2 regions of the Petralouisia sp. genome follow, and region 1 is predicted to be linked to the other one. Evidence: predicted binding sites of a transcription regulator. Region 1 holds the regulator's gene; the other holds the start of a gene.
The links. Region 1 encodes HrcA, which represses chaperone genes, less so after heat shock. Its sites were predicted from a motif close to TGTTAGCACTCNNNNNNNNNGAGTGCTAACA; they were not measured.

Region 1 (4,128 bases):
TGCCCGCAGAATCCGGAAAATTCCTCCCATTGACGCGCTCCGCCAGGGAATACAGACCCACAGCTTTCGGCGCAGCCGCATTCCCCTGGAAAAAACCAGAGCGCCCTTAAATGCAGCGCTTTCTCTAAAGACAGCCCTGTCAGGGATGAAATATAATCTTACCATTTGCGTTACCATGCTGCTGCTGTCTCTGATGCTGGTATTTTCCGGGCTGATGCTGGAAAATGTAATTGTGGATATTACGTATTTTCTCAATCTGGTGGTAGGAGAAATGGCAGATACCTGCATTAATATTAATATAGATGCAGAAGAGGAATTTTTACGGGAAATGAAAAAAGACAGCCGGGTGGAAAAAGTCTACCTGTACCATACCGAAAAAGTGGAGCATGTGGGCGGTGTGGAACTGCTTGTCAATATCTGCGGCGACTTTTCCCAGGTAAACAATCAGGAGGTTGTGATTGAGGGCCGGTTTCCGGAATTTGACAATGAAATAGCCGTCGCTGCCAAATACGCCGGAGAGCAGGGCTGTAAAATTGGCGATGAAATCAGGATGAATCTGGGAGAACAGGAAGAGACTTATATTATTTCCGGTTTGACGCAGATTTCCAATAATCTGGGGAAGGACTGTCTTTTAACCCGGAAGGGGTATGAGCGGATGGGTGATCTTTCCGCATTGAGTTACTTTATCAACCTTACTGAAAGCACAGACACAGAGGACTTTAATAAAGAAGTGAGCAGGCGTATGGGCAGCAAGGTTATCCAGACACGGAATATTTCTGAGATTATCTATGGAATTTCAGCGGTATATGTTTCTCTGCTGACCGTGATTGTGGCTGCAGTTCTGCTGATCAGCCTTCTGATTACCGTGTTTGTGATGTACCTGCTGGTGCGGGCCATGCTCAGCAGTAAGAAGAGAGAATACGGCATTTTAAAATCACTGGGCTTTACCACCGCTCAGCTTATGGTTCAGACAGCCTTAAGTTTTATGCCTGCGGTAATCATTTCTTCTATTGCAGGTCTTATCATAAACAGCTTTTTGATCAATCCGCTGATGGCAGTGTTTTTACGGGACATTGGGATAGTCACCTGTACCTTCCGGATACCAGTGGGATTTATCGCGGCTGCAGGGGCGGGACTGGTGGTATTTGCCTTTGGGGCAGCCTGCCTGATGTCTCTGCGCATTAAAAAAATTGTGCCCAGATCCCTGTTGGTAAATGATTGATGGGAGCTGCTGCGTCATCTTTTGCAGAAATCCATCGGACGATTGGAGGATGTTGGTAATTATAAAGAAATTATTAAATCGGAAAAATACTATTGACAATAAAAAACGTTAGTGCTATTTTAAGTACATAGATGTTAGCACTCCTACAAGCTGAGTGCTAACAAAAGAAAAAGAACAGGGCGCAGGAGGTCAGGGATGCAGGAGCTGGATGAAAGAAAAAGAAAAATATTAAACGCAATCATCCGGAATTATCTGGATACCGGAGAGCCGGTAGGTTCCAGAACCATTTCCAAATATTCGGATCTGAACTTAAGCTCGGCCACCATACGCAATGAAATGTCGGATTTGGAAGAACTGGGATATATTTTACAGCCCCATACCTCCGCAGGCCGGATTCCTTCTGACCAGGGCTATCGGTTTTATGTAGACAATCTGATGCGGGAAAAGGATCAGGAAGTCACAGAGATGAAAGAGTTCATGATTGAACACACCGAGCGGATGGAGCAGGTATTGCAGCAGATGGCAAAGATGCTTGCGGCAAACACCAATTACACCGCCATGATTACTTCTCCTTCTTACCATAAGAATAAGGTGAAATTCCTGCAGCTGTCCCAGGTGGATGAAGAGCAGCTTCTGGCTGTGATTGTAATGGAAGGCAATCTGGTAAAGAATAAGATGATTTCCACCAGGGAAGCCTTAGATAATGAGACATTGCTGAAGCTGAATATCCTGTTAAACACCAGCTTGAACGGGCTGTCGGCAGAAGAAATCAACCTGGGCACCATTGCGAAGCTCAAAGAGCAGGCGGGCATTCACAGCAACATCGTCAGCGATGTGCTGGACGCGCTGGCAGGAGCCATTCAGGAGGATGAAGAACTGGAGATTTATACCAGCGGAACTACGAATATTTTAAAATATCCTGAATTAAGCGATTCCCAGAAGGCAAGGGAGCTTCTGGACGCTTTTGAAGAGAAGAAGCAGTTAGTCAGCCTGGTCAATGAAAGCCTGTCCTCGCATGAGGAAACCGGAATTCAGGTATATATCGGCTCAGAATCCCCCATCCAGAATATGAAGGACTGCAGTGTGGTAACGGCAACATACCAGTTGGGAGAAGGGATGACAGGCACCATCGGGATTATCGGCCCCAAGCGTATGGATTATGAAAATGTGATGGATAATCTGAAAACATTAAAAGTCCAGCTTGACGCTGTATTTCGTAAGCCGCGGAAAACATAGACAAAGACACATACCATATTCGAAAATTCTGAATAATAGAAAGGTGAGCAGATATGGCAGAACAGAAAGAAATGGAAACAATGGAAAGCCAGGAGACAGAAAACATGGAGCCGGAAGAGGCAATGGATACGCCGGGGACTCCCGACGGGGAATGCGAAGATGCCTGTCCGCCGGAAAATGAAGAAACAGAAGAGGCTTCGGGAGATGTTTCAGAGGAGGAATCCGAAGAAGAACAGACCTCCAAAGAGACGCAGGGAGAAGAGAAGAAAGGCTTTTTTAAGAAGAAAGAAAAGAAGAATAAGCAGGAAGAAAAAATTGCAGAGCTGACCGACCGGGTTCAGCGGCAGATGGCAGAATTTGACAATTTCCGCAAACGGACGGAGAAGGAAAAAACCCAGATGTTTGAAGTAGGGGCAAAAAGCGTCATTGAGAAGATTCTTCCGGTGGTGGACAATTTTGAACGGGGATTATCCGCTGTTCCCGAAGAAGCAAAGGAAGATCCCTTTGTACAGGGAATGGATAAGATATATAAGCAGTTAATGACAGAGTTAGAAAACCTGGAAGTAAAGCCCATTGAAGCGGTGGGGTCAGAGTTTAATCCGGAATTCCACAACGCAGTGATGCAGGTGGAAAGCGAAGAATACGAATCCGGAATTGTGGCCCAGGAGCTGCAGAAAGGGTATATGTACCGGGAGAGCGTGGTAAGGCACAGCATGGTGGCTGTGGTGCAGTAACAGCATAAATCCACGCGGTATTTCGCAATACGGCGCAGCCGTTTTTTATAATAAATTTAGCAGACAATGTAAAGTTTATATTTATGAGGAGGTCTCTATTATGAGCAAAATTATTGGTATCGACTTAGGAACAACAAATAGCTGTGTGGCAGTTATGGAAGGTGGTAAACCTGTGGTTATCGCCAATACAGAAGGAGCAAGGACAACACCGTCCGTTGTGGCGTTTACCAAAACAGGAGAAAGATTAGTGGGAGAGCCGGCAAAACGTCAGGCAGTGACCAACGCAGAAAAGACGATTTCTTCCATCAAGAGGGAAATGGGTACAGACCACAAGCGGTCTATTGATGAGAAGAATTATTCTCCCCAGGAAATTTCCGCAATGATTCTGCAGAAATTAAAAGCGGACGCAGAAAACTACCTGGGAGAAAAAGTAACAGATGCAGTTATTACCGTTCCGGCATATTTCAACGATGCACAGCGTCAGGCAACCAAGGATGCAGGTAAAATTGCAGGAATGGACGTAAAGCGTATTATCAACGAGCCTACAGCGGCAGCTCTTGCCTACGGCCTTGACAATGAAAAAGAACAGAAAATCATGGTATACGATTTAGGCGGCGGAACGTTCGACGTTTCCATTATTGAAATCGGAGAAGGCGTAATCGAAGTATTGTCCACATCCGGCGACAACCGTCTGGGCGGAGATGATTTCGACCAGAAGATTACAGATTATATGCTGGCAGAATTTAAGAAAACAGAAGGCATTGACCTTTCCAATGACAAGATGGCATTGCAGAGATTAAAAGAAGCGGCAGAGAAGGCGAAGAAAGAACTTTCTTCCGCAACCACAACCAACATTAACCTGCCCTTCATTACTGCAACCGCAGAAGGCCCGAAGCATTTCGACATGAACCTGACCAGAGCGAAATTTGACGAGCT
Region 2 (4,128 bases), on a different contig from region 1:
TTTCTGGGGTATCTTCATATACCGCCCATTTCTATTACTATCGCATACCTTCCGATTCTGGTGGCAGGATGCCTGTTCGGTCCTGTACCGTCTTCGATTCTCGGGCTGGTGTTCGGAATCGCCAGTATGTACAAAGCGTCAGGATCTTACGTTATGCCGGCAGATGCAGTATTTTCTCCATTTTTAAGCGGTTCTCCGGTGTCCAGCTTGCTGCTGAGCGTTGGAACCAGGGTAGTGTTTGGATTTCTTGTGGGAATTGTGTTTCAATTTGCAAAAAGCAGGAAACACTACCGGATATGGAGCGGCGTGATTTCCCTGATTGCGCCGAAAATACATTCACTGATTGTATATACGGCACTGGAGCTGCTGTTTCCGGAACTTGGATATCACTTTTATTCTGCATTTCACTATGACTGGGACGATGCGGTTTTTGCAGCGATCTGCGTGGGTGTAGTTACGCTGCTGCTGACCGTTTATCAGGGGCATACGGTGCAGGATATTAAAACCGGTATGGATCAGTCTGTAAATAATCCCTATAACTCTGGGAAAGCGAATTTGTTTTTTGCTGTTTTTGAGTTTTTCATTTTTTGCATGGCAGTTTCTGCGGCAGTTTATTTTTCCCAGAGGGAGTCTTATATGCTGGAGAGGCACGGCATAGCGGTCTCTGCAGGAATTGCAGGAGATTTGCTGCATCTGCAGATACAGTTTTTGGTGGCGTCTCTGTCTTTGAATGTGATATCAGTTATTTTACTGATTTCCATGTATAAATATATGTTATACCGGGAATATAAAGGAGAGATCGATGAACTGACCGGCGCAATGGGCAGAAGGATGTTTCTTTACCATTGTGAGAAAGTCCAGAAGGGGAACTGCCAAGGGCAAAAGCCTCTGGGATGGTTTTTGTTTGTAGACGTGGATTATTTTAAGGAAATTAACGATACCTTCGGACATTCAGCAGGGGATAAGGTTCTGAGAGACATTGCGGGACACCTGCAGAGTATATTCAGGTGCAGCGGGACAGTGGGAAGAATCGGCGGAGATGAATTCGCCGTTATCATTGAGCATTCCATGGAGCAGAAGGAGCTGGAGTGCCGTCTGAAACAGTTTCTTCAGGTAATTGCAGCCATCCTTCCAGATAAAAAAGTAAGCTGCAGTATCGGCGCCTGTCAGTTTGTGTTTCCCCAGAGTGTGGAACGGATATTGTCAGAAACAGACATTATGCTGTATCAGGCAAAAGAAAACGGCCGGGCCTGCTATGTAATAAAAGCATGGGAAGCGGACAGGCCGGATGATGGTTCAGGAGCATAGGAAAATATAAAAATAATTCGGCCAAAGTAAATTCATACAGGAGGATAAATACAGGAGCATGGGAGAGAATAAAACAACAGAAACAGGAAACAGCCGGGATTACGGACAGATTGCAGAGGAAAATTTTCTGAAAGGATACAACTGCACCCAGGCGGTGGTTCTGGCATTTTCTGATTTGCACGGTATGGAGGAAAAAACAGCCGCAAAGCTCAGTTCTTCCTTTGGCGGCGGAATGGGCAGGCTCAGGGAAGTCTGCGGCGCGGTCAGCGGAATGTTTCTGGTGGCGGGGATGCTCTACGGCTATGACGATCCGAAAGATTACCAGGGCAAGAAGGAGCACTATAAGAGAATCCAGCAGCTTGCCCAGGCATTTGAAGAGAAAAACGGTTCCATTGTCTGCCGGGAGCTTCTGGGGCTGGAGCAGAAAAAAGACGCTCCTGCGCCAAAACTGCGGACAGATGAGTACTACAAGAAGCGTCCCTGTCCTAAATTAGTGCGGATGGCAGCGGAATTTATGGCACAGTATATAAAGGAGCATCCATTTTCATATTTTATAAAAATCTAAACTTTTTATAAAATATGAAAATGGATATTGACAAAAAAAAAGGGGAGTGCTAAATTATGTACATAAGCAATTAGCACTCGATATAAATGAGTGCTAATAACTAAAAGAAATGCAGAAAGCAGAAGAGATAGTTGAATAAGGAGGAATTGTAATGAAATTAGTACCATTAGGAGACAGAGTTGTGTTAAAGCAGTGTGAAGCAGAAGAGACTACGAAATCCGGCATCATTCTGGCAGGAAGCGCACAGGAGAAGCCGCAGGAAGCGAAAGTAGTAGCTGTAGGTCCTGGTGGAATGGTAGATGGAAAAGAAGTTACCATGCAGGTGAAGGAAGGGGATAAGGTAATCTATTCCAAATATGCAGGGAACGAAGTAAAGGTTGACGGAGAAGAATACATCATTGTGAAGCAGAATGATATCCTGGCAATTGTAGAGGGATAACAAAAGCGCAGCCAGAGCGCTGAAGCAGGAATTTGATGTAGTTAAAAGATATCAGAATCAGATTGGAAAAGGAGACGAATTATCATGGCAAAGGAATTGAAATATGGCACAGAAGCCAGAGCAGCATTGGAAGCTGGCGTAGATAAATTAGCAAATACCGTAAGAGTGACTTTAGGACCCAAGGGAAGGAACGTGGTACTGGATAAATCCTTCGGCGCTCCCCTGATTACCAACGACGGCGTAACCATTGCGAAAGAAATCGAACTGGAGGACGCATTCGAAAATATGGGCGCTCAGCTTGTAAAAGAAGTAGCTACCAAGACCAATGACGTTGCAGGCGACGGAACCACTACAGCTACCGTTTTGGCTCAGGCAATGATCAAAGAAGGCATGAAGAACCTGGAAGCAGGCGCTAATCCAATCGTTCTGCGCCGGGGCATGAAGAAAGCGACAGAGAAAGCCATTGAATCTATCGCAGCAATGAGCCAGAAAGTAAACGGCAAAGATCAGATTGCCAAAGTAGCTGCAATTTCTGCAGGAGACGAAGAAGTTGGAAATCTGGTGGCAGACGCTATGGAGAAAGTTTCCAATGACGGCGTTATTACCATTGAAGAATCCAAGACCATGCAGACAGAGCTTGATCTGGTAGAAGGTATGCAGTTTGACCGGGGATACATCTCCGCATATATGGCAACCGATATGGATAAGATGGAAGCAGTATTAGACGATCCATATATTCTGATTACCGATAAGAAAATCAGCAATATCCAGGAAATCCTTCCATTGTTAGAGCAGGTAGTGCAGTCCGGCGCAAGACTTCTGATTATTGCAGAAGATATTGAGGGAGAAGCCCTTACCACTTTAATTGTAAACAAACTCCGCGGAACCTTCAATGTAGTTGCAGTAAAGGCTCCGGGTTACGGCGACAGAAGAAAAGCAATGCTTGAGGATATTGCAATCCTGACCGGCGGCCAGGTGATTTCTGAAGAAGTAGGTCTGGAGCTGAAGGAAACCACAATGGATCAGTTAGGACGCGCAAAATCTGTGAAGGTTCAGAAAGAAAACACCATTATCGTAGACGGTGAAGGAGATAAAGAAGCAATTGCAGCGAGAGTTGCGCAGATTCGTACACAGATTGAAGAAACCACTTCTGAATTCGACAAGGAGAAGCTGCAGGAAAGACTTGCAAAACTGGCAGGCGGCGTAGCAGTGATCCGTGTAGGCGCAGCAACCGAGACAGAGATGAAGGAAAGCAAGCTTCGGATGGAAGATGCATTGAATTCCACCAGGGCAGCTGTGGAAGAAGGTATTATTGCAGGCGGCGGTTCTGCATATATCCATGCAGCCAAAGAAGTTGCAGCTTTGGCTGAGAGCATGGACGGAGATGAAAAGACAGGCGCTAAGGTAATCTTGAAGGCGTTAGAATCTCCATTGTTCTACATTGCAGCAAACGCAGGTCTGGAAGGAGCCGTTATCATCAATAAAGTGAAAGAATCCGATCCGGGCGTTGGTTTTGATGCCACCAAGGAAGAATATGTAAATATGGTAGAAGCAGGAATTTTGGACCCGGTAAAAGTAACCAGAAGCGCATTGCAGAATGCAACCTCTGTAGCCTCCACATTACTGACTACAGAATCCGTGGTTGCCAATATCAAAGAAGATATGCCGGCAATGCCGGCAGGCGGCGCAGGCGGAATGGGAATGATGTAATTTTGACAGGCTCTTTGTACGGAGCATGGATGGCAGTTTCCCGGCTGCTAAAGATAGAAAAAGGGACTGAGGAAGATGAAACTTCCCCAGTCTCTTTTGCCATTTG

Region 2: groES (co-chaperone GroES) is a predicted target of HrcA. The motif match lies at 1,942-1,972, and genes of this name have one in related genera.

Annotation. Positions count from the first base shown of each region.
Region 1 covers NZ_JBQIOP010000029.1:45,698-49,825, forward strand. The annotation lists gene ACTO17_RS12495 (ABC transporter permease) at 1-1,222, shown strand, start outside; gene hrcA (heat-inducible transcriptional repressor HrcA) at 1,418-2,458, shown strand; gene grpE (nucleotide exchange factor GrpE) at 2,512-3,192, shown strand; gene dnaK (molecular chaperone DnaK) at 3,293-4,128, shown strand, end outside.
Region 2 covers NZ_JBQIOP010000005.1:91,657-95,784, reverse strand. The annotation lists gene ACTO17_RS03505 (diguanylate cyclase domain-containing protein) at 1-1,308, shown strand, start outside; gene ACTO17_RS03500 (C-GCAxxG-C-C family protein) at 1,367-1,873, shown strand; gene groES (co-chaperone GroES) at 2,025-2,312, shown strand; gene groL (chaperonin GroEL) at 2,397-4,022, shown strand.